4 regions of the Rhodococcus jostii RHA1 genome follow, and region 3 is predicted to be linked to each of the others. Evidence: riboswitches for the same ligand, from Rfam matches in the RefSeq annotation. Region 3 holds a riboswitch; each other region holds the start of a gene.
What was found. A riboswitch is a leader RNA that binds a small molecule or an ion and turns the genes downstream of it on or off. The one in region 3 is predicted to bind thiamine pyrophosphate.
Positions count from the first base shown of each region.

Region 1: another riboswitch for thiamine pyrophosphate. It lies ahead of thiO (glycine oxidase ThiO); the one in region 3 lies ahead of RHA1_RS07770 (TenA family protein).
Region 2: another riboswitch for thiamine pyrophosphate. It lies ahead of RHA1_RS23940 (3-oxoacyl-ACP reductase); the one in region 3 lies ahead of RHA1_RS07770 (TenA family protein).
Region 4: another riboswitch for thiamine pyrophosphate. It lies ahead of thiC (phosphomethylpyrimidine synthase ThiC); the one in region 3 lies ahead of RHA1_RS07770 (TenA family protein).

Region 1 covers NC_008268.1:2,299,648-2,307,210, forward strand. The annotation lists gene RHA1_RS10680 (thiazole synthase) at 1-390, opposite strand, end outside; gene thiS (sulfur carrier protein ThiS) at 383-607, opposite strand; gene thiO (glycine oxidase ThiO) at 610-1,677, opposite strand; TPP riboswitch at 1,676-1,788, opposite strand; gene thiE (thiamine phosphate synthase) at 1,813-2,511, shown strand; gene RHA1_RS10700 (NUDIX hydrolase) at 2,512-3,270, opposite strand; gene RHA1_RS10705 (GlnX family signal transduction membrane protein) at 3,416-4,777, shown strand; gene RHA1_RS10710 (glutamate ABC transporter substrate-binding protein) at 4,774-5,754, shown strand; gene RHA1_RS10715 (serine/threonine-protein kinase) at 5,763-7,563, shown strand, end outside.
Region 2 covers NC_008268.1:5,163,689-5,171,251, forward strand. The annotation lists gene RHA1_RS23920 (CocE/NonD family hydrolase) at 1-581, shown strand, start outside; gene RHA1_RS23925 (oxidoreductase) at 622-1,500, shown strand; gene RHA1_RS23930 (organic hydroperoxide resistance protein) at 1,522-1,944, opposite strand; gene RHA1_RS23935 (MarR family winged helix-turn-helix transcriptional regulator) at 1,941-2,399, opposite strand; TPP riboswitch at 2,473-2,577, shown strand; gene RHA1_RS23940 (3-oxoacyl-ACP reductase) at 2,626-3,390, shown strand; gene RHA1_RS23945 (LLM class flavin-dependent oxidoreductase) at 3,392-4,687, shown strand; gene RHA1_RS23950 (CitMHS family transporter) at 4,808-6,211, shown strand; partial or broken gene RHA1_RS23955 (hypothetical protein) at 6,213-6,394, opposite strand; gene RHA1_RS23960 (histone-like nucleoid-structuring protein Lsr2) at 6,535-6,879, shown strand; gene RHA1_RS23965 (C40 family peptidase) at 6,948-7,352, opposite strand.
Region 3 covers NC_008268.1:1,677,931-1,685,493, reverse strand. The annotation lists gene RHA1_RS07780 (ABC transporter permease) at 1-698, opposite strand, end outside; gene RHA1_RS07775 (ABC transporter substrate-binding protein) at 676-1,716, opposite strand; gene RHA1_RS07770 (TenA family protein) at 1,701-2,423, opposite strand; TPP riboswitch at 2,417-2,512, opposite strand; gene RHA1_RS07765 (NUDIX hydrolase) at 2,570-3,247, opposite strand; gene RHA1_RS07760 (carboxylesterase/lipase family protein) at 3,360-4,913, shown strand; gene RHA1_RS07755 (MFS transporter) at 4,906-6,147, opposite strand; gene RHA1_RS07750 (DUF3558 domain-containing protein) at 6,231-6,764, opposite strand; gene RHA1_RS07745 (DUF3558 domain-containing protein) at 6,761-7,303, opposite strand; gene RHA1_RS07740 (GNAT family N-acetyltransferase) at 7,287-7,562, opposite strand.
Region 4 covers NC_008268.1:2,286,982-2,294,544, forward strand. The annotation lists gene sodC (superoxide dismutase[Cu-Zn]) at 1-27, opposite strand, end outside; gene RHA1_RS10610 (LytR C-terminal domain-containing protein) at 101-652, opposite strand; gene napA (nucleoid-associated protein NapA) at 677-1,015, opposite strand; gene RHA1_RS10620 (peptide deformylase) at 1,194-1,784, shown strand; gene RHA1_RS10625 (N-acetylglutamate synthase, CG3035 family) at 1,774-2,739, shown strand; gene RHA1_RS10630 (exodeoxyribonuclease III) at 2,774-3,577, shown strand; gene RHA1_RS10635 (hypothetical protein) at 3,544-4,221, opposite strand; gene RHA1_RS10640 (GNAT family N-acetyltransferase) at 4,314-4,676, opposite strand; gene RHA1_RS10645 (GNAT family N-acetyltransferase) at 4,778-5,164, opposite strand; TPP riboswitch at 5,296-5,403, shown strand; gene thiC (phosphomethylpyrimidine synthase ThiC) at 5,396-7,042, shown strand; gene thiD (bifunctional hydroxymethylpyrimidine kinase/phosphomethylpyrimidine kinase) at 7,053-7,563, shown strand, end outside.

The DNA.
Region 1 (7,563 bases), 620 kb from region 3:
GTCGACCAGTTGCTCTGCAGCGCTGACCAACTCGATGGCGTCGGGCATCAGGGTGCGTTCGTCGGCGATGACCTCGAGCTTCACCCAGTCGGTCTCGAGTGCCTCACGGGCGAGTTGCGCCGTCAGCACCGCCTCGGCCGCACCGCGACACCCGGCGGTGTTGGGCAGCGGCGCGATGTCGAGCCGGCGCAGCAGGTCCAGCACACCGGTGCCGCCTGCGGCGTCGACGCGGCGCATCGCGACCGTGGTCAGCTCGGTGCCGGACGCGACGAGCGCCTCTTCGAGCACCGTGAGGTTGGCTGCGCCGCCGGTGCCCATGATCAACCGTGAACCGAACGTGCGGCCCGCGATCGTGAGGCCCTTCTGCACGCCGGGCGTCGCGTCAGCCACCCTGCACCGCCGTGAGGATCTCGATCTCCCAGCCCCGGACCACGAGCTCGTCCCACCGGGCGCGCGGGAACACGGCGCCGTTGACTGCCACCGCGATGCCCTTGGTGGGCAGGTTCAGCACCTCCAGCAGCCCGGTGACGGTCAACGGTTCCGTGAACTCGTGGTCCTCGCCGTTGACGCTGATGCCGATCGGCACCACTACTTGCTGCTCACTCATCTCTACCTCGCTACTTTCTCGAAACGTTCGGGGTCGGCGGCTTTCGCCTCGACCAGTGCCGAGCCCTCCAACAATGCCACCGTCGCGTCGGCGGTCACCGGGGTGAGCAGGATGCCGTTACGGCCGTGTCCCGTCGCCACCACGACCCGATCGGACACCCGACCGATCAGCGGCAGGTTGTCCGGAGTCATCGGACGCAGACCCGCCGAGGTCTCGCGCAGTTCGTACTCGCCGATGGCGGGCATCAGCGCTTCGGCATCGGCGATCAGGTCGCGCACGCCGGCCACCGTGACCTGCGTGTCGTTGCCCGACTCGTACTGGGTGGCACCGACGACGATGCCGTCGGCCCGCGGCACCAGGTAGGCGGGCCTGCCGTGCACACTGCCGCGGATGGTGCGGCCCGGCGCGGGGGTCACCCCGGGACGCGAGCGCAACCGCAGGATCTCGCCCTTCACCGGGCGAACCGGAAGCCCGGGCCACAGGGCCGGCGACGCGATGCCCGCGGTGACGACGATCTGGTCGGTGCCCAGCCGGTCGAGGCTGTGCACGGCCTCCCCGATCAGCTCCACTCCGGCGTCGACCGCGCACCGTTGCAACGCCTGCAACAGCAGCCTGTTGTCCACGGCCAGTTCGTCGACGGCCAAGAGTCCCAACCTGACTCCGCGCCCCAGCATCGGCTCGAGCGCGCGGACTTCCACACGGCTCAGGATCTGCAGTTCCCGCCCCTGGGCACCCACCCATTCGGCGATGGTCCGCAGGTCCTCCGCGTCGGCGCCGTCCAGCGCGACGGTGAGCGAACTCTGCGACGTGAACAGCTCGACGCCGGCCCCGGCCTCGAGTTCCTTCCCGAATTCGGGCCACCGGTCGAGCGACGCGCTTCCCAGTTCGAGGACGCTCTCCTCGCCGGGCCAGCCCTCGGACAACGGGGCGAGCATGCCGCCCGCCACCCAGGACGCCCCCGAACCGATCGACGGGTCGTACAGCCGAACCGACCAGCCGTTGCGGGCTGCTCGCCACGCAATGGACAGGCCGATCACTCCGCCTCCGACGACGGATACCGATCTCGCCATTGAACTCCACCTCACTTCCTGCGCCGGCATGATCCGGGTCAGGTATGACGGTCGGGCTCGGCGTGAGCCCCTCTCAGCCCCACGTTCCCCGGGACTCCCGTGTTGCACTTTCACCGTAGAGGCTACCGTCATGCCGTGACCACCTCGCATCACAGCAACCTCACGGACCGTCGGCGCCGCCTCGGAACAGCACGTTTGTACCTGTGCACCGATGCTCGGCGCGAGAAGGGCGACCTGGCGCAGTTCGCCGAGGCCGCGCTGTCCGGCGGCGTCGACATCATCCAGCTCCGCGACAAGGGCTCGGCCGGAGAGAAGAAGTTCGGCACGATGGACGCCCGGGACGAACTGGCGGCACTGTCGGTGCTCGCGGCCGCGGCCAGGCGGCACGGAGCGCTGCTCGCGGTCAACGACCGCGCCGACATGGCGCTGGCGGCCGGGGCCGACGTGCTGCACCTCGGCCAGGGCGACCTGCCCGTCCCGTACGCACGGACCGTGGTGGGTTCCGATGTCCTGATCGGCCGCTCCACCCACAGTCGCGCGCAGGCCAGTCTCGCGGCGATCGAGGACGGCGTCGACTACTTCTGCACCGGACCGGTGTGGGCCACCCCCACCAAGCCGGGGCGGACCGCGTCGGGCATCGATCTGGTGCGATCGACCGCCGACTCGGAGCCGAACCGCCCGTGGTTCGCGATCGGCGGCATCGACGAGTCCCGCGTTCCGGAGATCCTCGCCGCGGGGGCCTCCCGCATCGTCGTCGTGCGGGCCATCACCGAGGCCCGCGACCCGCAGGCCGCCGCGCGCTCGCTGTCCGCCCTGTTGCAGCAGAACGCGTAGTTACGGCTGGTCCAGCCAGTCCAGCACCGTGGCGGGCGGCAGGACGACGACGGTGGCCGGCAACTGTTCGATCAGGTCGGGGTCGGTGGTGACGACGGCCGTCACCGTTCCCAGCGTGGTGCCGTGGCCGGCCGGTTCGGCGCTGCGGCCGACCGCGTCCAGGGCTTCGAGCACCTCGACGCGCGGCAACCACCCGTAGGTGCCGTCGGGCAGGTGCACCGTGCGGGGCAGGGCCTTCGACAACTGCGCCAGCGCGCCGCGTTCGCCCAGCACGTCGTGCCGGTCGAGCAGCAAACGCACCTCCGTGGTGCGCAGTTGCGGCCACCCCGCTTCGAATCCCGGGTGCAGCGGCAGCCCGGCCACGTCGGTTTCCCGCACCCAGCGCAGTTCGGTGCTCTCGCCGTTCGCGACGGTGGGCAGCGGGCGCTCCGCGTCGGCGATCACCGTGGTGTAACTCCAGCCGCTCGCGGCCTTCATCGTGACGACCTCGGTGCGGACGCGGATGGCCGCGCTCTCGATGCCGGCTTCCTCGTGCGCTTCGCGTACCGCGGCGTGGGTGGTGGTCTCGTGGCTGTCCCGGGCACCGCCGGGCAGCGCCCACGTGCCACCCTGGTGACTCCAGGCCGCACGGTGCTGTAGCAGCACGGCCGGCGTCTCGTCCGGGAGCGGCGCACGCAGCAACAACCCGGCCGCACCGTGCTTGCCCCAATGACGACTGCCGTCCGGCCCGGTTGCCCAGCCGTCACCGTCACCACGCATCGACTACCCCTGTCCGACCTGATGGGTCTCCCTGCAGTTCCCTCACACTAACGGTTTCTTCCGGAACTGCCCGTCGGCAGTCGTGAACCGACCGCTGCTTATATGCTCCCCACAAGGTGCGGCCATGACACGGGAGGGGTGCGAGGTGGTTCTGCGTGAGGCACCGTCGATCGAACCCCACGGCAGCCGCGCATTGTCTGCCGCCGCGGACGACGACGTCGACCCCGCGGTGGCGCGCCGCAAGGAACTGCGCGCGTTCCTCGCATCGACTCCCGCCAAGCTCACCGCCCTCGGCGCCCTCCTGATTCTGCTCACACTCACAGCCGGGTTGGTGGCCGCCTCGACGGCGAACAGCAGGGAAGCCACCCTCGACAGTGTCCTCGCGGAGACCGAACCGCTGTCGTTCTCGGCGCAGAACCTCTACAGCGCCCTGTCCGTGGCGGACGCCGCGGCCACGACGGCGTTCATCTCCGGCGGTCTCGAACCTCCCGAACTCCGCGACACCTACGCGCAGGCGATCGGCACCGCCTCCGCCGACCTCGTGTACGCGTCGGGCGGTCTCGCGGCGAGCGACGTGGACAGCCGCCGACTGCTCGCCTCCATCTCCAGCGACCTCAGCGTCTACGCCGGTCTCGTCGAGACCGCACGGGCCAACAATCGCACCGGCCATCCCGTCGGCGCGGCCTACCTCAGCGAGGCGTCCACGCTGATGCAGACGAGCATGCTGCCGATGGCGCAGCAGTTGCACGCCCAGCAGGAAGCCGCCGTCGCGGACACGCAACGGGACTACTCTCGCCCACCCTGGCTGGCGCTGATCCTGATCCTCGTCGCACTCGTCGCGCTGCTCGTCGCCCAGATAGTCATCGCGAGACTCAGTCGGCGCACGTTCAATCTCGGGCTGATCGTGGCGTCGTCGTGCACGGCGATCCTCCTGGTGTGGATGCTGGTCGCCGGTCTGGTCTCCTCCGTCGACACCAAGCGGGCACTGACCGAGGGCGCCCGCCCGATGCACGAGTTGACCGCCGCCCGCATCCTCGCCCAGCAGGCCCGCACCGAGGAGACCCTCAAACTGGTCCGCCGCGACTCGAACGGCGACTACGACGCCGTCTTCGAGGACAAGTCCGGTCAGCTCGACACCCTGCTGTCGAGCTACCCCCACGACGGCGACCGCGCGGTCGGCCACGACGAGGTGGCGCGGGCGCAGGAGGCGTGGACGCTCTGGTCCTCGGCGCACGACCGCATGAACGAGATCCTCGCCAAGGGCGACTTCGCCTCGGCGGCAACGGTCGCCATCGGACCGGGACCGTCGGATTCCGCGGCGCAGTTCACCGCCGTCGACGACGCGCTCACCGACGGAATCGGCACCGCCCGCGACCGTCTGCGGTCGCATGTCGAATCCGCGGCCCGCGTGCTGACCGCGCTCGGTTCCGGTGCCCTCGTCCTGACGCTCATCGCGTTCGGCGGAATTATCATCGGGTTGTGGCCTCGGTTGCGGGAATACCAGTGAGGGGGCGCCGGATCGCGCTGGTGCTGGTGGCGGCCACGTTGCTGATCGGCGGGTGCGCCGAGTCGAGTCCGGCGCACGTCGGATCGCCGAGCGTGTCGTACACCGAGCCCCCGCTACCCGCGGCCGCGACGCCGGCGCCCGAGACGAGCGCTGCGCCACCGACCCCGGAGAAGGACTGCGGCGATCCCACCGCGAGCCTGCGCCCGTTCCCCGACACCGACGCCGCACCGCCGATGCCGACGGTCGACGCCATCCGCGCGCGGGGGCGTCTGGTCGTCGGCCTCGACACGGGCAGCAATCTGATGAGTTTCCGCGATCCGGCGACCGGGGCCGTCCAGGGCTTCGACGTCGACATCGCCCGGGAGATCGCACGGGACCTGTTCGGCGATCCCGACCGGCTGGAGTACCGCATCCTCACGTCGGCGAATCGCGAGAAGGCACTTCAGGAGTCGATGGTCGACATCGTGGCCAAGACGATGACCATCACCTGCGACCGGAAGGAACGGGTGGCGTTCTCCTCCGAGTACTTCGAGGCACAGCAGCGGGTTCTCGTCGTGAAGGGCTCCCCGATCCGCAGCGCCGCCGACCTGGACGGGAAGCGGGTCTGCGTCGTCCGCGGCACGACGTCGCTGACACGGCTGCAGCAGGTGGCGCCCACCGCGGACATCCTGACGGTCCCCATGTGGTCGGATTGCCTGGTGGTCCTGCAACAACGGCAGGTCGATGCGGTGAGCACCGACGACACCATCCTCGCCGGCCTGGCGTCCCAGGACCCGTATCTCGAGATCGTCGGAGACAGCATGGGCGCCGAGCCGTACGGCGTCGGCATCACCAAGGCGAACGAGGACCTGGTGCGGTTCGTCAACGGCACGCTCGAACGGATCCGCCGCGACGGTACCTGGACCAGGATGTACGACCACTGGCTGTCGATGCTGGGGCCGTCCCCCGCCCCGCCGTCCGCCGTGTACCAGGACTGAGGGGACGCATGCCGCAACATTCGAAGAACCCGGAGTCCACCGACCCGGACATCGCCACCCAGGCCGCCGTCCGGGAGCCGGAGGAGGAGGCCACGCAGGCCGCGGTCCGGGAAGAACCGGACGAGGGTCCGGCCACCCAGGCGACGCCGACGTCCCGGCCGTCCGGCGCGTCCGGCACCGGCCGCTCGACGCGCTCACCGCGCACCCGGTCCGGGCAGCGCCTGCGACTCGGCGGCGGTCTCGTCGAGGTTCCCGTCGTGAAGACGCTCGACCCGGCGTCCGCCGTGATGACCGACCCGAAAGTCCCCGAGAGCAAGCGCTTCTGCTGGAAATGCAACAAACCGGTCGGCCGCACCAGTGCCACGTCCGAGGGCTCCGAGTTCGGTCTGTGCCCCTCGTGCGGAGCCACGTACGACTTCCGGCCGCTTCTCGGCCCGAACGAGTTTATCGGCGGCCAGTACGAGGTGCAGGGCTGCATCGCGCACGGCGGCCTCGGCTGGATCTACCTGGCCATCGATCGCAACGTCAGCGACCGGTGGGTGGTTCTCAAGGGCCTGTTGCACTTCGGCGACGCCGAGGCTCAGGCCGTGGCCGTCGCCGAACGCCAGTTCCTCGCCGAGGTGGCCCACCCGAGCATCGTGAAGATCTTCAACTTCGTGGAGCATCCCCGATCGGACGGGACCCCGATGGGGTACATCGTCATGGAGTACGTGGGCGGTCACTCGCTGCGGGACGTCCTGTCGACGCACGAGAAGCCCGAGCGCATGCCGGTCGAGCAGGCCATCGCCTACGTGCTCGAAATCCTTCCCGCACTGGCATATCTGCACTCCACCGGCCTGGTGTACAACGACCTCAAACCGGACAACGTGATGGTCACCGAGGACGCCCTCAAATTGATCGACCTCGGGGCCGTCGCGGGCATCGAGGACTACGGCTACCTGTACGGCACACCCGGGTTTCAGGCGCCGGAGATCGTCAAGACCGGCCCGACCGTGGCGTCCGACATCTACACGGTGGGGCGCACACTCGCCGTCCTGACGCTCGACATGCCGTCCGACAAGGGCCGGTACCTCGACGGGATCCCGTCCCCCGAGCAGGCGCCGCTCCTCGCGGAATACGAGTTCTTCCACCGACTCCTGTTGCGCGCAACCGACCCCGATCCGAGCCGGCGTTTCGCGTCCGCCGAGGAGATGGCGGGTCAGCTCACAGCGGTACTGCGGGAGGTGCTCGCGCAGCAGACCGGTGAGGAGCATCCCGGACTGTCGACCGTGTTCAGCAAGCAGAGAACGACGTTCGGCACGAACGAGGCCGTCGAGCAGACCGACGTGTACGTCGACGGCGTCGAACGGGACGAGAATCTCGATCCGCACTCCGTGGCGCAGGCGTTGGCGGTGCCCCTGATCGACCCGACCGATCCCAACGCCCCACTCCTGGCCGCCGCGGTGCACAGCGAACCGCAGCAGACACTGGAGTCCATTCGGCACGCGCGCGAGAACGGTATCGAACGAGTCGTCGGCGACCTCGACGTGTCGTTCTCCCGGGAACTCACACTCGCCGAGATCAAGGCGCACCTCGATCTCGGTGACGCCGCCACCGCCACCGAACTCCTCCGCGCCGTGGAGGGCGACATGGGCGGGAACTGGCGCGTCGACTGGTACGCCGGACTCGCGACGCTCATCGACGGCGAATACGAGACGGCGTTCTCCCGCTTCGAATCCGTGCTGAAGGCGATGCCCGGGGAGACGGCTCCCAAGCTTGCTCTGGCCGCCACCGCCGAACTGATTCTGCAGCACTGGGAGAGTTCCGATC
Region 2 (7,563 bases), 3.5 Mb from region 3:
CCCGCGACGGCGCGCAGGGCACCGCAGGCGCGGCCGTCGTCTTCGGATCGGTGTGCAGCAAGGACTCCCGGTTCGCCGAGGCCGAGGGACTGACGTTCACCAGTGCCCCGGTCACGCAGCCGACCGAGCTGTCGGGTCCGGTCAATCTGCACCTCGAAACCGTGCTCGACGCCCCGGACGGATTCTGGGCGGTGACGCTCAACGACGTCGCACCGGACGGCACGTCGACTCCGCTCACCAACGGCGCTCTCACCGCTTCCATGCGGGCCGTGGACGATTCGAAGAGCACCAAGTCGGCGAACGGCGACTACACCGAACCGCACCACTCTCTGACGGTGGACGCCCGTCAGCCGCTGGTCCCGGGTGAAGTGACACCGGTCGATATCAACTTCGTGCCCACCGACGCGGTCCTCGAACCGGGGCATCGGCTGCGCGTCGACGTGTACGCGGGCAGCGTCCCCCGGTACCTGCCGCTCGGACCGATGCTGGCCGACAGCCAACTGAAGCCGCAGCACGTCGCGTTGTCCCCGGATCGCCCGAGTTTCCTCAATCTGCCGCTGGTCGGAGCGCAGGCGTGGTGAAAGGTTCACGCCATGTCCCGAGATCCGTAGGGTTGACGCCATGACCAAGTGGACAGCTTCGGACATCGTCGATCAGAGCGGCCGCACGTTCGTCGTCACGGGCGCCAACAGTGGTCTGGGGGAGGTGGCCGCGCGGGCTCTGGGCAAGGCTGGCGCGCACGTCGTGCTGGCCTGTCGTAACACCCACAAGGGGGAGGTCGTCGCCCGGTCGATCGGTGACAACGCCGAGGTGCGCCGCCTCGATCTGTCCGACCTCGCCTCGGTGCGCGAGTTCGCCGCCGGCGTCGAGTCCGTCGACGTGCTCGTGAACAACGCCGGCGTGATGGCGGTGCCGCAGCGCACGACCGCCGACGGATTCGAAATGCAGATCGGCACAAACCATCTCGGGCACTTCGCGTTGACCGGCCTGCTGCTCGACAAGATCACCGACCGGGTCGCCACCATGTCGAGTGCCGCACATCAGGCGGGAACAATTCACCTCGACGACCTCAACTGGGAACGCCGCAAGTACAACCGCTGGAGCGCGTACGGACAGTCGAAGCTCGCGAATCTGCTGTTCACGTACGAGTTGCAGCGCAGGCTGTCCGCGGCGGGGTCACCCGTCAAAGCGGTGGCCGCGCACCCCGGTTACGCGTCGACCAATCTGCAGGCCCACACCGAGTCGGTGCAGGACAAGCTGATGGCCGTCGGCAACCGGATCTTCGCGCAGTCGGCGGAGATGGGGGCGCTGCCGATGCTGTACGCGGCCACCGCACCCGACGTGATCGGCGGCAGCTACATCGGGCCGGACGGCCTGTTCGAGCAGCGTGGCCACCCGAAGGTGGTGGGCTCCAACAAGAAGTCGCGGGACGAGCACACCGCGGGGGCGTTGTGGTCTCTGTCGGAGGACCTGACGGGCGTCGAGTTCACGTTCCGGTGACCCGACGCCCGTGAGGGTCTCTCAGTCTTCGGTGACCTCGAGGGTGACGTCGATGTTGCCGCGGGTGGCGTTGGAGTAGGGGCACACCTGGTGTGCCTTCTCGGTCAGTTCGAGCGCCTCGGCGCGGGGCAGGTGGGGGAGGGAGACCTCGAGGGTGACGGCGAGACCGAAGCCGCCGCCGTCCGTGGCGCCGATGCCGACGCGGGCGCCGACGGCGGAGTCGGCGACGTTCGCCTTCGCCTGACGGGCGACCAGCTGGAGTGCGGAGTGGAAGCAGGCCGCGTATCCGGCGGCGAACAACTGCTCAGGGTTGGTGCCGTCGCCGGACCCGCCCATCTCGGTGGGGATCGCGAGATTCAGGTCGAGCCGGCCGTCGGACGTGCGGGCGTGGCCGTTGCGGCCTTCTCCGGTGGCGAGAGCCTCGGCGGTGTAGACGATCTTCATGGTTTCTTCTCTCCTGTAGGGGTGTTGAAGCGGTGGAGCGATTCGGTGAGCTGCGACAGGGTGTCCCGCAGGGCGACGAGTTCGTCGACCTCCATTCCTGTCGACTGAGCGAGTTCCGCGGGGATGCCCTCCGCGGCGGCGCGGAGGGCCGCGCCCTTTTCGGTGAGGTGGATCCCGACCCGGCGCTCGTCGGCCGAGGAGCGCCGGCGTTCGACCAGGCCCAGGGTGTCGAGCCGCTTGAGCAGTGGCGACAGCGTGCCGGTGTCGAGTTCGAGGGCGTCGCAGATCTCACGTACTCCGCGGCCGTCCTGTTCCCAGAGCACCAGCAGCACGAGGTACTGCGGGTAGGTCACTCCCAGCGAGTCGAGCATCGACCGGTATCTCGCCGTCATGGCGCGGGAAGCCGAGTACAGCGCGAAGCACACCTGGCGGTCGAGGGCGAGGTTGTCGGTCACCACTGAATAGTTGCACACAACTAGGTTGTGCACAATAGAAAAAGGTCAACCGGTGAGGGGGCTTACACTGTTGGCCAGTGACACGGGGTGCTGCCCGGCGACGAGCCGGGCGGCTGAGACCACACCCGTCGAACCTGAACTGGGTAATGCCGGCGAAGGGATGTCGCGGAGACGGCCGTATGCGCTCATCCGATGTCTCGTCGCCGACCGAACGGAAGGTGACAGCATGCAGCTCGACAAGCAGATCGTCCTGGTGACCGGCGGTGGGCGGGGCCTCGGCGCCGCCATCGTGCGGTCGTTCGCGGCGCAGAACGCGCGGGTGATCGTGAACTACCGGAACAGCCGGGATGCGGCCGAGGAACTCGCGGCGTCCCTGGGCGCGGACCGTGCGGTCGCGCTCCGGGCCGATGTCACCGACGCCGAACAGGTGGCGGCGCTGTTCTCCGCGGCGGAGGAGCACTTCGGTTCCCCGGTGACCACGGTGATCAACAACGCGCTCGCCGACTTCTCCTTCAACGGCGACGCACGCGACAAGGCGGACGTCATCACATGGGAGTCCTTCGACTCGCAGCTGCGTGGCAGCGTGAAGGCGACATTGCACACGACGCAGGCCGCGCTGCCGGGAATGCGTTCGCTCGGGTTCGGCCGGATCGTGAACATCGGCACCAACCTGTTCCAGAACCCTGTCGTCCCGTACCACGACTACACGGCCGCCAAGGCCGCGGCGCTGTCGCTGACCCGCACCCTCGCCGCCGACCTCGGTCCCGACGGCATCACCGTCAACATGGTCTCGGGCGGGCTGCTCCGCACCACCGACGCGAGCGCCGCCACTCCCGACGAGGTGTTCGACCTCATCGCGGCGAGCACCCCGCTGCAGCGCGTCACCACCCCGGACGAATTCGCCGACGCGGTGCTGTTCTTCGCGTCCCCGTGGTCGCGGTCGGTGACCGGCCAGAACCTCGTCGTCGACGGCGGACTGGTCAAGGACTGACATGACCGACGCCCGGCAACTGCACTTCAACGCATTCCTCTACAGCTGCGGGCACCACGGTGCCGCGTGGCGGCACCCCTCGTCCCCGGTGGAGCGACTCTGCGACATCGCCTACTACGAGGAGTTGGCGCAGATCGCGGAGCGGGGCTGCCTCGACGCGGTGTTCTTCGCGGACGGGCATTCGGTGCGCGACCCCGCATCCGGAGGCATGTGGTTCCTCGAACCGCTCACCGCGCTGTCCGCGATGGCGCGGGCGACGGAGCGGGTCGGACTGGTGACGACGGTGTCCACTACGTTCTACACACCGTTCCACGCCGCCCGGATGCTGGCGTCGCTCGACCACATCAGCGGCGGCCGCGTCGGCTGGAACGTGGTGACGTCGATGTTCGACGCCGAAGCGCGCAACCACGGGCTCGACGAGATGCCGCCGCACGACGAACGCTATTCGCGTGCCGCGGAATTCGTCGACGTGGCACTCGCTCTGTGGGATTCGTGGGGGCCCGACGCGCTCGTACTCGACCGGGACGGCATCTTCGCGGACCCGGCCGAGGTGAAGGCGGTCGAGCATCGGGGCAAGCACTTTCTCGTGGACGGTCCGCTGAACGTGCCGCGCTCGCCGCAGGGTCGTCCCGTGCTGTTCCAGGCGGGCGCGTCCGATCAGGGCCGCGACCTGGCCGCCCGGTGCGCCGAGGGAATCTACGCCGTCGCCTACGACCTCACGGCCGCGCAGAGCTACTACGACGACGTGAAGCGGCGCATCCGCGCGGCAGGCCGCGACGCCGACGCGGTGACCGTGATGCCCGGTCTCGTGACCTACGTCGGCTCCACCACCGAGGAGGCCCGACGGAAGAAGGCGGAACTCGACGCGCTCCTGCCCGTCGAACAGTCGCTGGCGCAGTTGTCGATGTTCGTCCAGCAGGACTGCAGTGCCTGGGAATTGGATGCACCCGTTCCCGCGCTGCCGCAGCTGTCGGAGTTCACCGGGCCGCAGGGCCGGTACGACACGATCCTGCGGATCATCGAGAAGGACCGTCCCACCGTGCGGTCGCTGCTGGGCACGTTGGCGGCCGGCGGCGGGCACTGCACCATGATCGGAACCCCGGAATCGATCGCCGACGAGATCGAAACGTGGTTCCGCGACGGCGGGGCCGACGGCTTCAACCTGATGCCGCCGCTCTACCCGAACGGCCTCGCCGACTTCGTCGACGAGGTGATCCCCGTCCTGCAGAAGCGGGGGCTGTTCCGCGCGGAGTATGAGACAGAGACTCTGCGCGACCATCTCCGGGGGCGCCCGTAGTTGCCACCACAAAGAACACAACCTTCTCTAAGTACGCAACAGTGACTGTGAGCGTCCCTCCCCCCGACACTGGCTGTTATCGCGATCACACCACGACGCGAGTTCGGACGAGGAGTGGCAATGCTGGTAGCACTCGGCTTTCTGATGGTGGCCGTGTTCATGTTCCTGATCATGTCCAAACGGGCCACTCCCGTGGTCGGGTTGATCGCCGTCCCGGTCGCATTCGGCATCGCGGCCGGGGCGGGCCTCGGAATCGGCGACATGATCACCGACGGGATCAAGGCGCTGGCACCGACGGCCGCGTTGCTGTTCTTCGCGATCATCTTCTTCGGAATCATGATCGACGTCGGCCTGTTCGACCCGCTGGTGAAACTCATCCTCCGGCTCGTCCGCAACGACCCCATGCGGCTCGTCGTCGGCACCGCGGTGCTCGCGATGGTGGTGTCGCTGGACGGTGACGGATCCACGACGTTCATCATCGTGACGTCCGCGCTGTTGCCGCTGTACATGAAGCTGAAGGTCAGCCCCGTGGTCCTCACGGTGGTCGCCGGCCTGGCGAACGGCGCGATGAACATCGTCCCCTGGGGCGGACCGACGGTCCGGGCCGCCGCCGCACTGGGTATCTCGCCGTCGGACGTGTTCGTCCCGATGATCCCGTCGCTGGTGGTCGGACTGCTCGTCGTGCTGCTGTTCGCCGTGCAGTTGGGCTACAGCGAACGCCGCCGCATCGGCACGCTCGAACTCACCGACGAGCGCCTCCTCGTCTCCGCGGGCTCCGGCCTCCGGCGGTCCGCGACCGGCTCCGGGGGTAACGGCGACGCGCCCCGAACCGGTGGCGGCTCCGGCGATGCCGGATCGGACAACGGCCAGGGCTTCGTCGACGGTCTCGACCCCCAGCGGCCCACGCTGCGCCCGAAGCTGCTGTGGTTCAACGCGCTCGTGACCGTGGCGCTCCTCGTCGTGCTCGTGATGGACGTGCTGCCGATTCCGGTCCTGTTCATGGTGGCCGCATCGATCGCGCTGACGGTGAACTTCCCGCGGGTCAAGGAACAGCAGGAAGCGATCACCCGCCACTCGTCGAGCATCGTCTCCGTGGTCGCGATGGTGTTCGCCGCCGCTGTCCTCACCGGCGTGTTCCAGGGCACCGGAATGGTCGAGGCCATGGCGCAGTGGCTGCTCGAGATCATCCCGGCCTCGCTCGGACCGCACCTGGCCGTCATCACGGGCATCCTGAGCCTGCCGTTCACGTTCTTCATGAGCAACGACGCCTTCTACTTCGGCATCATGCCCGTGCTCGCCGAGACGGCGGCCACGTACGGCATCGAGCCGGTCGAGATGGCCCGCGCATCCATCACCGGCCAGACGTTCCACATGCAGAGCCCCCTCGTCCCGGCCATCCTCCTACTCGTGACCCTGGCGGGTGTCCCGCTGGCGGACCATCACAAGAAGGTGCTGTGGCGCGCAGCGCTGGTGTCGCTGTCGATGCTGGTGATCGGTGTGGTCCTCGGACAGATTCCCTGGTGACCTAGTCCTCTGTGTCGGTGTCGGTGGCGGGCCCCTCGGGGGTCGCGCCACCTTCGCCGCTCCAGTCGGCGCCCGAACTCTTGTCATCCTCGGCCGGATCGGACATCACGTCCTTGTCCGCGCCCGGGGGCGCCGCTGTCGGGTGGTCGTCGTCTTCGGTCCGGATGAATCCTTCGGTGTCATGTCCGACGAATACCCCGACAACGGGGTGCTCCAATCAGGCGGACCCCGTTCTGTAGTTCGAAAACTCCGTCGGGGATTGGCAGGTGAACAATACTTCGACGTAGTGTTCCCCGGGTTATCGACGATGAAGGAGTGGAACTGTGGCGCGGAAAGTTGTTGTCGAACGCATCGACGACATCGACGGAACTCCGATCAAGAACGGTAAGGGGGAGACCATTCCGTTCTCTGTCGACGGCGTCGACTACGAGATCGATCTGAAGGTCAAGAACGCCAGGGAATTCCACAAGACTCTCGACTACTACATCGAACATGCAACTCGGGTCGGTGGAAGGAAGCGTCGGTCGACTCCTGCAGTGGCATCACCGTCGCAGGGGCGTAGCCAGGCGAAGGAAATTCGAGAATGGGCGACGTCGCAGGGGTATGAGTTGTCCACGCGTGGACGTATTCCTGCCGAGATCGAGGAAGCGTACAACGCCGCTCACTGAGCCCATGGCGTCGCGGGTGGTCACGCCTCTGGCCGCTGTTCAGGTCGGCCGGGGGCCGTGGTCGGTTGTCAGTATCGGCGTGCTGCGTGAAATGACATGGAGCTCATGGCTACTCGCGTGACCGGGCGTCCCGGAGCGGGTGCGTGGACGACCGTGTCGTTTCCCGCGTAGATCCCCGCGTGGCCGCCCCCGTAGAAGAGAACGACGTCACCGGGCTGCAGGTTTCTCGCGTCCACGGCGGTCCCGTGTCGGAGTTGCTCGTAGGTAGTGCGCGGAACCGACATGCCGGCCTGCTTGAAGGCCCACTGAACGAGGCCGGAGCTGTCGAAGGCGCGGTGGTCGCCGGCCCCGAGGGTGCACGGGATTCCGATCCTGGACGCGGCGGCGTGGAGGGCCTGGTGTCCCGGCCGAACCCTGGGCGGGCGGAACGTGTGAACCAGGTGATATCCGTGGTTCCCGGTGTGTGGGCTCATGCCGTCGTTGCTCCAGTGCACTCGCTGTGGTGTCGCGTCGCGGAGGACGCCTGTTTACAGAGTGGTCCCGTTGCGGTCCGGGCGCATCGGCTGAACTACCCGGGTACGTGCCTGTCTTCTCTGCCTCCGTCGCCCGGACTCGACGGCCTCCGGGTAAATCATTCGATCTGGTCGGTTTGGTACTCGCGAGTAGTGCAGGCCCCTCGTAACG
Region 3 (7,563 bases):
GTGCGGAAGGAGTTCTTCTGCGTCGCCATGTAGATGCCGAGACCGGACGTGGCCCCGACGTATTCGGCGAACACGGCACCCACCACGGCGTACGTGATGCCGATGCGCAGGGCCGTGAAGAACCGGGGGATCGCCGACGGAAGCCGCACGTAGCGGAATTCCTGCCACCGTGAGGCGCCCATGCTGCGCAACAACGCGCCCGCCTCCCGGTCGGCCGCGGCGAAACCCTCGATCAGTCCGATCGTCATCGGGAAGAACGTGGCGAGGGCGATCACGAGAATCTTCGGCAGCAGACCGAATCCGAACCAGATGATCATCAGCGGCGCGATCGCGATGATCGGCAGCGTCTGCGACACGACGAACAGTGGAACGAACGCGCGTCGCAGCCACGGGGAGAAGTCCACGAGCACCGCGAGGGCCCACGCGAAGAGCAGGGAGACGGCGAACCCGATCAGCGTCACCTGCAGTGTCGCGGAGGCGTGACCGGAGATGGCGTCCCGCGCCCGCCAACCCTGCTGGACCACCCGCAGCGGCGACGGCAGCACCTGCGGCCGGATATCGCTGACCGTCACGTACACCTGCCACGCGACGACCAGCAGTGCCACGACCACGACCGCGGGCAGCACCCGCCGCAGCAGCGGGGAGGTGCCCGGGGCCGTAGTGCGCAGACTCGGGTCAGGGCTGAGTGAGGTACTCATTGGTGAAATACGTCGACCAGTCGGGTTCCGTGGTCAGCGGTGCCCCGTCGGGGCCGGTGAGCAGGCCGTGCTTGAACAGGAAACCGGAGTACCCCGCCCACTGCTCGGCCGTCTGGGTCCCGACCTTGCCGGAACTGTCCTTCATGTACTCGGAGGACAGCATCTGCTGGCTCTCCCGCACGAGGGACTCGTCGGTGAAGGCGCCGGGGTTGGCGTCGATCAGGATCTGCGCGGCCTCGTCCGGCCGGTCGGCGGCGAACTGGTATCCGCGCTGCAGGGCCTGGACGAACTTGCGGGCCTGCTCGGGATGGTCGGCCATCCATTGCTCGTTGCCCTCGATGACGAGCGCGTACGCATCCGGGAAGCCGTAGTCGGTGTAGTGGAAGTAGCGCATCGGGGTGCCCTGGTGCTCGGCCTCGATGCCCTCCCAGCCGAAGAACGAGACGGTGAAGTCGGCGGTGCCGGAGTACACGGCCTCGTACGCCGAGGTGCCGAGCGTGACGGTGGTGAATTCGCCCTTGCCGCCGTCGTTCCGGATGATCTGCTTCAGCGTCTCCTCGCCGTCCGGATCCGCGAACCCGGCGTAGATCTTGCCGTCCAGATCCCGGGGGCGGGTGATGTCGGCGCGATCCGCCTTCACCGCGATGCCCGTCGCCCAGTGCTGCAGCGGAGCCATCACCGACGTGGTCTGTGCGCCCGCGGCCTTCGAGAACGTCGCGGAACTCTGGAAGCTCACCCCGAACTCCGCGTTACCGGCGTCGACCAGGGTGTCGGGCGAGGTGTCGTTGTAGGGCAGCACCTGCACATCGAGGCCGGCGTCCGCGAACCAGCCTTCCTGCTGGGCGACGAACAGGCCGGTGTGGTTGGTGTTCGGTGTCCAGTCGAGTGCGAACCGGATGGTGTCGCCGGACTGCGAGTCACCGGCGCAACCGGTGAGCAGCGACAGGGCGGAGACCAGGACGATGGCTGCGGTGGCAGCGCGCTTGGTACGAGAGAAGAGTGTCACGACGCCGGCCATTCCTGCTTGTTGAGAGCGGTGTCCCAGAACATGAGTTCGTAGCGGCTGGCGATCACGAACGCCTCCGTCATCGCCTCGCGCTGGGCGTCGGTCGCGGCCTCGGCCGCGGCATCCACGAGTTCGCGGGCCCTCGCGACGGCGGCGTGGAACTCCTCCGCGTCGTAGGTGGTCACCCACTGTGCGTACGGGTGCGACGGGTCGGCGGAAAGCACCTCGCGGGCGCTCGCCGCGAGCCGGTGCCCGACGTCGGCGTAGATCCAGAAGCAGGGCAGCACCGCCGCGGCGGCCACCGCGTACGGCTCGGTGGCGGCGACGGCCGTCAGGTAGGAGATGTACCCGAGGCAGGCCGGCGAATGCAGCGGCTCCACGTCCGACTCGGGGAGTTGTCCGCTGGTCAGCAGATTCTGGTGCAGCGTGGCCTCGACCGTGGCGGCCTCGGCGGCCGAACCCGCCCAGAAGCCGGCCTCGACCGGGCCCGGCGCGTGCGCGGCCACCAGTGAGAGGGCCTTCGCGTACCCGGTCAGGTACAGGAAATCCTGCTCGATGTACGTGCGGAACACGTCCAGCGGCAGCGTTCCGTCGCCGAGGCGGCGCAGGAACTCGAGTTCGTCGATCGCCTCGCGCAGCACCTTGGTCCGGTCCCACAAGTGGTCCGTGAATCGGGCGTGCTGGCCGGCGCCGGCAGCATCTTGGACAGAGCTATTCACAACGTTGACATCCCTTCGTCAGCATTACCTGAGCAGGTTCCCGGGTGTGTTCTCAGCCCCGCCCGTGCGGAGCACCCCGTGTCAGAACAAGCCGACCCTAGCACCGGCCCTGCCGCGGGCGGAAAGGCCCGGGTCGGTGGAGGGGCTCAGCCGGCGAGGAACGCGGCCGCGCTCGGCGGAAGGGGTGCGGGTCCGCGCCGGTAGATCTCCGCGGGCCGGCCGGTCCCGACGACGGCCATGTCACCGGTGTTCTCGAGGGCCGGCATCAGGTGCCGGCGGAACGAGTCCTTCGGCAGGGGACGCCCGAACACCACCTCGTACACCCGGCGGAGTTCGAGCACCGTGAACGTGTCGCCGGCCAGGCCGGACGGGTCGACGGCCCGCGCGTATCGCTCTCTCAGGTCGGCGACGGCGAGGGTGACGCCGTCCGCGTGGTCGAACGCCAGGTCCTGCGTCACCCGGTCGTCGTCGACGGTGATCAACATCGTGTCGCGGGGGAGCGCCGTGCGGGGCAGCGCGGCGCCGTGCGTCATCGACAGCACCCACCCGCGATCGTCGCGGCCGGGATCGTCCAGCATCGCCAGCTGATGGAATTCGGTGCCCGTCAGGCCGGCCTTGATCCGCAGGCACCGCTCGGCGGCGTCCCGCAGTCGCTCACCCTCGTGGAGAAACGTGCCGGGGAGGGCGAGCCGGCCCGAACGATCCGGAACCACAAGAACTTTCAGTTCCGGGCCGTCGACGGTGAGGACGGCGACGTCGACCGCCACGGACGGGCGCGGGTAGTCGAGGAGGCTCTTGCCCCCGGAATCGGTCCATGCGGCCACGCGGGAATGTTAGCGCACTGTTGATCTATGTCGCGTTCGATCGGTACTGCCTACTCATCGTTGGTAGTTTGGCGAGAGATTCCCGGAACGTGCTGCGTGAGGAGATTCGTCCGTGGAGGTCGACAAGTCCGGCGACACGCTCGTCGTCCGCGCCCGGGACGGTGAGGTGCGTGGCTACCCCGAGGGCGACGTCTACGCGTGGAAGGGCATTCCGTTCGCCGCGGCCCCCGTCGGCGATCTGCGGTTCCGCGCCCCGGCCCCGCCCACACCGTGGGACGGTGTGCGCGACTGCGTCGACTTCGGCCCGATGGCGCCGCAGGGGCACGGCACCGCCGTCCCCATCGATGCCGGACTCGAGATGGACGAGGACTGCCTGTCCGTCAACGTCTGGGCCCCGAAACCCGACGGCACCCCGCGGCCGGTGATGGTGTGGATCCACGGCGGTGCCTACTGCCTGGGAACAGCAGCTCAGGGCATCTACAACGGGCGCATCCTGTCTACTCTCGGCGACGTCGTGCTGGTCTCGTTCAACTACCGGGTGGGAGCGCTCGGCTTCCTCGACCTGTCGTCGTTCTCGACGGCCGAGCGGGTGTTCGAGACCAACTGCGGGCTGCGTGACCAGGTCGCGGCCCTCGAATGGGTGCGCGACAACATCGCGTCGTTCGGCGGTGACCCGGACGAGGTGACGGTGTTCGGGGAGTCGTCCGGGGCTGGATCGATCACCACGCTGATGACGTGTCCGAGCGCGGAGGGGCTCTTCCACCGCGCGATCGCCCAGAGCCCGCCCGCCACGTCGGTCTACGGGAGCGAGCGGGCGGCCACCGTCGCGAAACAGTTCCTCGACATCCTCGAGGTGGAACCCGCGCAGATCGACACACTGCTGCACCTTCCGTACCGCACGGTGATAGAGGCCAGCGACACACTCGTCAACGAGGTGCCGACGAGGATTCCGGGCACGCTCGCCATGGCGCCCGTGGTGGACCGCGACTTCCTGCCCCGCTATCCGGTGGCCGCGTTCCAGAAGGGCCACTCCCACCGCATCCCTCTCATCATCGGTTCCAACAAGGACGAGTCGTCGATCTTCAAGTTCATGAAATCGCCTCTGCTGCCGGTCACGTCGGATTCGGTGCAGGAGATGCTGAGGGCGATCGCGGCCGATCACCCCGAACTGCCCGCCGCCCGCCTCGCCGACATCCTGTCGGCGTACCCGGACCGCGGAAAGCCGAAGGGCGCGCTCGCGATGTCGCGGGACGCCGCGTTCCGGATGCCCGCCCTGTGGGTGGCCGACGCCCACAGCAGGCACTCGCCGACCTGGATGTACCGGTTCGATCAGGCCACGCCGATGCTCAAGGCCGCGCGCATCGGAGCCGGCCACGCCACCGAACTCCCGTACGTCTTCGGCAATTTCGACACCCTCAACATCGACCCGACGTTCTGGCTCGGCGGCCGGAAGACGGCGCTCGAGGTGTCGGGCCGGATCCAGCGCCGGTGGCTCGCGTTCGCGCGACACGGTGTCCCCGCCGCGCTGGACGGGTCCAAACACTGGGCCCCCTACGACGAGGAGAACCGCTCGACGTTGCTGATCGACGGCGCGGACACCCTCGTGAAGGACCCCGACCACGAGATGCGGATCGCCTGGGGCAACGACGTCATGGGCTTCAACTGACGGGCACCTTGTCGTCCAGTTCCTTCAGAACGGGCAGCGCGAAGCAGGCCAGCCCGATGATCAGGACCGGGATCGCGAGCACGAAGAACGTCGGCTGAATTCCCCACTTGTCGAGGAGCGGACCGGCCAGCAGGTAACCCAGCGGACCCGCGGCGTACGCGGTGGACGTCATGACCCCGGTGACGCGCCCCCGCATGTGCTCCGGACTGCGAGTTTGCATGGCGTAGTTGGCGATCGGGCCGACCGGACCGAACACGAGACCCTGGAGGAGGGCCAGCGCCAGAATCGCCCACAGCGGCGGCAGGAACGCCATCGCGACCATGGCCGCGCCCAGCACCGTCACCGCCACCACCATCAGCATCCTGCGCGACACGTACGGCGCGAGCGGTCCGTACGCGAGGGCACCCACCACACCGCCGATACTGAGTGCCATCAGCACCGAACCCAGTTGCGCGGGCTTGTCGAGTTCGGTGAAGTACACCGGGAACACCACCGACTCGACGGGCATGTACAGCGCGACCACCGCCATGTCGACGAGAGCGATCGTGCGCAGGAGCCGGTTGTGCCACACGAACTTCAGGCCCTCGAGCGTGCCGTGCCAGATGGACGTCGGGCGCGTGGAGGTGTCGGGTCTGCCGGCGTTCTCCAGTCGCAGGAACGCGATGGTCACCACGGACAGCACGAAGCCGACGGCGGTGACCCACAACGTGTTCACCGCACCCACCGTCGCGATGAGGACACCGCCGATGCCCGGTCCGACGAGATACGCCACGTTGTAGTTGGCCTCGTAGAGGCTGTTCATCCGGTCGAGTGACCAGCCCGCGGACTTCGTGGCGGCCGGCAGCATCGACTCCCGCGCCGCAATTCCGGCCGGATCGAACGCGGCGCCGATCGCGGCGAGGACGGCGATCACCGTGACGGTGAGGCCCGTCGTGTTCGCGATCACCGGGATGGCCGCCACGGACAGGGCGGACAGGCAGTCGGAGATCATCGACGTGCGACGACGTCCGAACAGGTCGACGAACGTGCCCGCGAACAGGCTCGACACCAGCAGCGGAAGGGTGGCCGCGCCCGCGACGATCGCGGCGTCGGACGCGCGACCTGTCCTCTCGAGCACGAGCCAGGGCAGCACGACGATCGCGATGCCGTTGCCGGTGGACGAGAACAGCGTCGCGAGGTTCAGGAGGATCAGGGGCCCGAACCGGCGAGTCACAGCCGTCTCGGTGGCGGTCACGGCAAGGGTCCTCTGGTCGGCTCGATCGGTAGTCCTTCGACGCTAACAGCGAGGTCGGGGCCACCGCGAGCGAATTTCGGCCGCTACTGGTTGCGTTGCAGGGTCAGTTCGGCGAGGGTACGCGCTCCGTCGCACGGGTCGCCGGTGCCCGACCGCTGCTGCACCCACCAGGTGATGACGCCCGAGTAGGCGGCGGTGATCCCGCACGTCGCCGAATCACCCGGACGCCGGGCGCTGAACGCCGACGTGCCCGCGATCGACGTTGTTTCCACCTGGTAGCCCAGCCCATCCGCCACACTCCGCTCGCGTTGCAGCGAGTTGTTCTCGAACCAGCCGAACGTGACGTCGATCGAACCGGCGGCGGACGACACCGTCCACATGCACACCGCGCCGAAGAAGTACTGGTCGATGCCGGCGCCGTGGAGGGTCTCCGCGATCTTGTCGTTGGGGACGGCGTCGCACTCGCGGAGGAGTTTGTCGAACTGCGGCGAGCCGCCGTCGTCGGTGGTTGCGGCGCCCTCGGGCAGGGGACTACCGGTGACGGAGGTGCCGCAGCCGGCCAGGATCATCGCCGACGCCGACGCCAGCGCCGCGGCGACCCGGCGGCCGGCGCTCACTTGACCTTCTCCAACGTCAGCCGGCCGAGCGCGGTGGGGGCCGCGCACGGATCGGAGGGTGCGGTGGCCGTGCCGTAGCGGACCAGCCAGTGCACGAAGTCGGAACCCGTGCCGAGCGCGACCTCGCAGAATCCGACGTTCTGCGAGGAGAACCCGCGGTGCCCGGCGATCTCGAGGTCGTGGACCTCGTGACCGATGCCCTTGGCCACCGACCGCTCCCGGTCGATGGGGCTGCCGCGGTACCAGGTGAACATCACGTACCGTTCGCCGCCGTCCGCTTCCCACCGGCACTTGATGCCGTTGCGCGACACCGGGGTGAGCGCGGTGATCCCGGCGCGCTCGTACACCTCCGCGTCGGTCAGCGATCCGCATTCACCCACGAACGCGCCGGGCTGCGCGGCCACCGCCGTGGTCTGGGTGGACACCGCCGGATCGGTCTCGGAACCGTCGCCGGCACCGCAGCCGGCCAGCACGACCGCCGCGGCGACCAGACACGACGCGCGGACGGTCAGGCGGACCGGATCAGACGAGCTCCGCATAGCTCGGATTCTCGGCGATGTACTTCTCGACGTACGAGCACGACGGAATCACGGTGAGCCCGCTGGCCTTCGTGTCGTCGAGGGCGGCCTTCACCACTTCCGCGGCCAGACCCTGACCGCGGAACTGGGGGTACGTGACGGTGTGGTGGAAGTCGCGGGCACCGTTCCGCTCGAAATAGTCGGCGTATCCGGCCAGCTGGCCGTCGAGGTAGATCTCGAACCGGGATTCCGACACGTCGTGCTCCACCGTGGCCGCCACA
Region 4 (7,563 bases), 610 kb from region 3:
CATCCGACGGGTAGAACTCGAGGCCATCAAACCGCTCCTTTGAGGTGGCGAAGAAGTGCATCTGATCATAACCGCGGCGACGGTGCACCGACCGTCCGGTCTACTGCGCGGAGGTGACGATGACGATCACACCGGCAGACGAATTCGCGATACCCGGGAACCGCGGCTGGGCCGACACCCCGAGCTGCGCGGCGATCTCCGTGGCCGCTTCCTTCTCGGCGGCGGAAGTCCCGTAGTACACCGTGGTTTCGGAGATGGTGCCGTCGCTGTAGTTGCCGGTTTCGGACACCGTCCACCCCGAGGACATCAGTTCGGTGGCCGTCTGGCTTGCGAGACCGGTGACATTGCTGTTGTTGAGCACCCGTACCGGGACCGACGCCGCGTCGGCGGACTTCGAGGTGCTCGAGGCGCCGGACGTGGTGCTCGCCGCGGACGCCGAGGTGGCACCCGCCGCTCCGGCGGCCGTCGTCGAGCGCGCGGCGGGAGTGGTCGTGGCGGCCGCCGTGGTCGTGACGGTGGCGGCGGTCTCCTCCGAGTCCGAGCCTCCGAGGGAGGCGAACCCGAGACCCGCGAACAGAATCGCGAGGGCGATCAGCACCATCGCGAGGGCGCGTAACGGCGGGCCGGACGATTCGGGTTTCGGAGTACTCACGATGTCGACCTTAGCGACCGGGTGCTACGTGACGTCGAACCCGAGGCGACGGGCGGCGCGGGCCTTCTGCCTGCTCGCGCGCAGCCGTCGCAGCCGCTTCACGAGCATCGGGTCGGCTGCCAGTGCCTCCGGCCGGTCCACCAGCGCGTTGAGAACCTGGTAGTACCGGGTGGCGGACATGTCGAACAGCTCTTTGATCGCTTCTTCCTTCGCACCGGCGTACTTCCACCATTGGCGCTCGAAGGACAGGATGTCGTGCTCGCGACGCGAGAGGCCGTCGTCGCCGACGTCCTTGACCCCCGCCGAGTTGTCGCCGTCGATGCGCTCGGACTGGTTCCGACTACGCGCTGTTGCGCCGTCCATCTCACTCCTCGACTACTAGCTCTCGCTCGACCTCAGCGAAACCACGTTCCCCCGGCTCCTCGATCGCGTGGCCGACCGAGCAACGAATTACACCGCTGTTCTTCAGCGACTATTCAACCATGACGAACGCCGCGGGCAGTGCGAACGGCTCGGGCGCGCCGCACTATCCTTGACGACCATGGCCATCCTCCCCATCCGGATCGTGGGCGACCCGGTACTGCACGAACCGACCGAGGCAGTGTCCCAGTCACCTGCGGAACTCGCTGAGATCATCGCCGACATGTACGACACGATGGACGCCGCCAACGGCGTCGGGCTCGCCGCCAACCAGGTCGGCCTGCCGCTACGGTTGTTCGTCTACGACTGCCCGGACGTCGACGGAGACGGCAAGGCGCTGCGTCGCCGGGGTTGCGTCGTCAACCCGGTCCTCGAAACGTCGGAACGACCCGAGACCATGCCGGATCCGGACGACGACGTCGAGGGCTGCCTGTCGGTGCCGGGCGAGCAGTTCCCCACCGGGCGGGCCGAGTGGGCGAAGGTCACCGGCACCGACGCCGACGGCAACGCCGTCGAGATCGAGGGCCACGGCTTCTTCGCACGCATGCTGCAGCACGAGGTCGGTCACCTCGACGGCTTCCTCTACGTCGACATGCTGGTCGGCCGCAACGCGCGCGCCGCCAAGAAAACCATCAAGCGCGCAGGCTGGGGCGTTCCCGGCCTCAGCTGGGTGCCGGGAACGGTCGAAGACCCGTTCGGGCATGACGACTGACATTCCGCTCGGAAGCCGGGTGGTGCTGCGATATCAGCTGCCACCCGGCCACAGCCATCCGATGACCGACGTCATCGGGGTGCTGGAGAGCGTCGAACCGGTGGTGGTCGTCCGCGCCGCGGACGGCTCGGTCGTCGAGGTGGATCCGGAGCGGGTGGTCGCGCTGAAGGCCGTCCCCGCACGACCGGTGCGCGCGAGCGAGATCCGGTCCCTCGAACTGGCCTCCGCCGACGGCTGGCCGGGTGTCGAGCACGCGTGGATCGACGGGTGGCTCGCCCGCTACGGTCACGGCTTCACCGGACGCGCCAACTCGGCGGCCCCGCTCGGCGACCGCGGGTCGGTCGGCAGCCTGGACGACGACTCCCCCGGTGGCACGCTCGACCGTCTGCGCGAGTGGTACGCCGAGCGCGACCGCCCGCTGCGGTTGCTGATCCCCGACCGTCTGGGCGAGGTACCGCTCGGCTGGAACGTCAGCGACGAAGTGGTCGTGATGGCAGCCGACATCGACAACCTGGCTCTGCCCGAGGGCCCCCGAACCACCACCGTCACCGATCACCCCGATCCGGACTGGCTCGCCCTCTATCGCTACCGCGGGTCCGCGCTCCCCGACTTCGCGGTCGACGTGCTGGATTCGGTCCGCGGCGGCACCCTCGGGTTCGGCCGGATCGGCGCCGCCGACTCGACGCTCCTCGCCGTCGCCCGCGGATCCGTCACGTCCGCGCCCGACGACCGCCGGTGGGTCGGGCTCACCGCGGTCGAGGTCGCGGAGGCTCACCGCCGCCACGGAATCGGCAGCCTCATCTGCGGCGACATGGTCAACTGGGGACGCGAACACGGCGCGACCCACGCGTGTCTGCAGGTCGCCGTCGAGAACGAAGGCGCGCAGGCGATGTACCGCAACCTCGGCTTCGTGGCGCACCACCGGTACCGCTACGCCACCGAACCTGTCGGCTGACGACCTGTCGGAGAGTGCCGCTAGGGTGGCTGCCGTGCGCATCGCAACCTGGAACGTGAACTCTGTTCGTGCCCGTACCGACCGGATCCTGGACTGGCTCCAGCGGTCCGACGTCGACGTGCTCGCGATGCAGGAAACCAAGTGCAAGGACGAGCAGTTCCCGTACGAGCGTTTCCGTGAACTGGGCTACGAGGTCGCACACGTGGGCCTCAGCCAGTGGAACGGCGTCGCGATCGCGTCCCGCGTCGGTCTCGAGGACGTGCAGATCGGGTTCGAGGATCAGCCCGGTTTCCACAAGGACCCGGAGGTCGCGCCCGCACAGGAAGCCCGCGCCATCGGCGCCACGTGCAACGGCGTCCGCATCTGGAGCCTGTACGTCCCCAACGGCCGTGAGCTGGCCGATCCGCACTACACGTACAAGCTCGACTGGCTGGCGAAGTTGCACACCGACGCGGTCGGGTGGCTGGGGCAGAACCCGGACGCGCAGATCGCGCTGGTCGGCGACTGGAACGTGGCCCCCACCGACGAGGACGTCTGGGATCCGGCGCTGTTCGAGGGCAAGACGCACACGTCCGCCCCCGAGCGTGAGGCGTTCCAGGCGTTCGTCGAATCCGGATTCGCCGACGTCGTCCGGCCGCACACCCCGGGTCCCGGTGTCTACACCTACTGGGATTACACCCAGTTGCGGTTCCCGAAGAAGCAGGGAATGCGCATCGACTTCGTGCTGGGATCGCCTGCCCTCGCCGGCCGCGTCGACAAGGCCGAGATCGACCGCAACGAACGCAAGGGCAAGGGCGCCAGCGATCATGCGCCGGTCATCGTCGACCTCGGCGACTGAGAACGCAGCACACCGAGCGCTACGACCGCGCACCCGAACCCGATCAGCACTCCGTGCCCGATGCGCAGTGGGGCGTCGACGTAGAACTGCGGGATGAACAGAGCGAATCCCACTGCCATCGGGCTCCCCGCCCAGCCGGCGATCAGCCGGGATCGGGCGATTGCGACGGCGGCCGCGGCTGCGCCGACTGCGATGAGTAGCAGTCCTGCGGCGAACAGCGTCGCCTGCGCCGCGCCCATCCGCACGCTCTCGGCGAGGGTCGTGACGGTCCCCTCGTCCAGGCCGCTGCCGCCCAGGGCGTGCAGCGCGAATGTTTCGGCCCCGTAGTACGGCAGCGTCAGCCCTGTCCCGATCCACGACGCCGCCACTGCGACCACCGCCGCCCGTTCGCCACCCGTCCGTTTCAGCACGCCGCTGAGCGCGACGAGCGCAAGCCCGAACGCGATGAACCCGCCGACGGCGGCGAGGTGTGCGACGAGCCACCACGGTGAGGCGAACTCGGCCCGTCCGTCCGGCGACCCGCCCGCCGCGTAGGGACGCACCACGGGGTAGACGACGAACAGGCCACCGGCGAGGGTGAACAGCGCCGCGGCGCAGATCCGTGCGATCCCGGTACGACTCTCGATCCGATCCGACACGGTCATGACGACTCCTTCACTGTGAGCACCGCTCTCTATACAGAGCAGTATTCACAGCAGAGTCGCAGATGGCAAGAGCAGTGCTCTCGCAAGTAGGGCTACTCGGCCACCAGAACGTCGAGATGCTCTGGATTCAGCGCCAGGTAGCGCTGGACATACGTGCAGATGGGACGCACTTTCCAGCCACGCCGACGCGCCGAGCCGAGCGCCTCGCCCACGAGGACCGCAGCCAGCCCGCGTCCACCGAACTCTTCCTTGACGACCGTGTGCATGAACGCGACCACCTCGCCCGGCTTCGCGGTGAATCCGGGAATGTCGTCCTCGTCCCGGTAGCCGAGGATGCCGATCAACTCGTCCCCCAGCCACAGATCGAATCGTTCATGGGCAGGGTTGTCGAGCACGCGAGCATCAGCGGCCGTGATGTTCCCCGACGACTCGGAACTGTTCGAAATGTGATTCATGCCACTCATCGAATCAGTAAGGCGGCATCCTCGCGAGCGGAATCGCCGCTCCCGGAACCGTTTCGTTGCCGACGGGTGCTCGATTCGTGCCCCGCCCGTCGTCAGCCCTCCACCGGGACGACGAGGTCGCGGTACTCGGGGTGCGCCGAAACGAAGCGCTGCACGTACGTGCACACGGGCCGGACCTTCCAGCCGTACCCGCGGGCGAGGTCGAGGGAGCGACCCACCATGAGGGCGGCGAGTCCGCGGTGGCCGAAGTCCTCCACGATCACGGTGTGCATGAACGAGACCACCGGCACCTGCCGCCCCCGACTCTTCGGGCCCGGCGGTCGGGCGGCCACCACGCCCACGCCGGCACCGGCGCCGGGCGGGGTGTCCGCGAGGTCGAAATACCCGAGGATGCCGACCAGGTCACCACTCAGGCGTAGCTCGAATCGGTTCTGATCGGCGTTGTCGATCACGTCCACAACCTGCGCGTCCGTCAGCATGGCTATCTCCTGGGGGTGTGTCGTAATCGAAATGTGATGTTCATCACCCTTTATACCGATGCCGGGAACCGCTGTCCAAGTTTCACCCGAATGATTGCTCACAGAGATCTCGGTTACAGTTTGTGTGACAACTACACATCCACGGGGGCTCGCACCAGCGGGCTGAGAGGACGGCTAGGGCCGTCGACCGTCGAACCTGTCCGGGTAATGCCGGCGTAGGGAGCATCATCGATGAGCACAAACGTATCTACAGCCACGTCCGTCACCACGGGACCGATCGAGGGCAGCACCAAGCAGTACCTGCTGTCGGCCGACGACGTCCGGGTGCCGGTCCGGCGCGTCCACCTCACCAACGGTGAGCACCTCGACGTGTACGACACGTCGGGTCCGTACACCGACGCGGACGCCACGATCGACCTGGAAGCGGGACTGCCGCATCTGCGCGCACCGTGGATCGCCGACCGGGAGGGCACCCAGCTCGACGCCGCCCGCGCCGGCGTCGTCACCCCCGAGATGCAGTATTGCGCTGCACGCGAGGGTGTTTCACCCGAGACGGTGCGCACCGAGGTCGCGGCGGGGCGCGCCGTGATCCCTGCCAACCGCTGCCATCCCGAACTCGAGCCGATGATCATCGGCAAGGCGTTCGCGGTGAAGATCAACGCGAACATCGGCAACAGCGCGGTCACGTCGTCGATCGCGGAAGAGGTCGAGAAGATGGTGTGGGCGACGCGGTGGGGCGCAGACACCATCATGGACCTGTCCACCGGAAAGAACATCCACGAGACCCGGGAATGGATCCTGCGCAATTCGCCCGTGCCCGTGGGAACCGTGCCGATCTACCAGGCGCTCGAAAAGGTCGGCGGCGACCCGACCGCGCTCACCTGGGAGATCTACCGCGACACCGTGATCGAACAGTGCGAGCAGGGCGTCGACTACATGACGGTCCACGCCGGTGTACTGCTTCGTTACATCCCGCTGACCGCACGCCGGGTCACCGGCATCGTCTCCCGCGGTGGGTCGATCATGGCCGCCTGGTGTCTGGCCCATCACCGGGAATCGTTCCTGTACAACCACTTCGACGAACTGTGTGAGATCCTCCACCGCTACGACGTCACGTTCTCGCTCGGTGACGGCCTGCGCCCCGGCTCCATCGCGGACGCCAACGACGAAGCCCAGTTCGCGGAACTGCGCACCCTCGGCGAGCTCACGCGGATCGCGAAATCCCATGGGGTGCAGGTGATGATCGAAGGTCCCGGGCACGTCCCGATGCACAAGATCGTGGAGAACGTGCGCCTCGAGGAGGAGTTGTGCGAGGAGGCGCCGTTCTACACGCTCGGGCCGCTCGCCACCGACATCGCGCCGGCGTACGACCACATCACGTCCGCGATCGGCGCGGCGATGATCGCGCAGGCCGGCACCGCGATGCTCTGCTACGTGACCCCCAAGGAACACCTGGGACTGCCGAATCGGGACGACGTCAAGACCGGGGTCATCACGTACAAGATCGCGGCGCACGCCGCGGACCTCGCGAAGCAGCATCCGCGGGCGCAGGAGCGGGACGACGCGCTGTCGAAGGCGCGGTTCGAATTCCGCTGGCACGACCAGTTCGCGCTGTCCCTCGACCCGGATACCGCGCGGGAGTTCCACGACGAGACGCTGCCCGCCGAGCCGGCGAAGACGGCCCACTTCTGCTCGATGTGCGGCCCGAAGTTCTGTTCGATGCGGATCTCCGCCGACGTGCGCGAGTACGCACAGCAACATGGACTCGATTCGGTAGAAGCCATCGAGGCGGGCATGGCCGAGAAGTCGAGCGAGTTCGTCGACGCAGGTGGTCGCGTGTATCTGCCCGTCGAATCCGTCACCTCAGAGAATCGGTAAGGTCCCCTTCGTGAAGCTGCTGCCCCTGACCCCCGACGGCCAGACCCCCGTCCGAGTCCTCACCATCGCCGGCACCGATTCCGGCGGTGGCGCCGGGATCCAGGCCGACTCGCGGACGATGGCCCTGTGCGGCGTCCACGCATGTGTCGCGGTCGCCGCGGTGACGGTGCAGAACTCGGTGGGCGTCAGTGGTTTCCACGAGATTCCGCCGGAGACGGTGGCCGCGCAGGTGCGGTGCGTCGTCGACGACATCGGGGTCGGGGCAGCGAAGACGGGCATGCTGGCATCGACGGCCATCATCGAGGCCGTCGCCGCCGTGTGCACGGAGGTCGGGATCGGCCGCGACCAACCGGTCCCGCTGGTCGTGGACCCGGTGTGCGCGTCGATGCACGGAGATCCACTCCTGCATGCCGAGGCACTGGACGCCGTGCGGAACACGCTGATCCCGATCGCCACAGTGGTCACCCCGAACCTCGACGAGATCCGGTTGATCACCGGCATCGAGGTGGTGGAAGACGTGA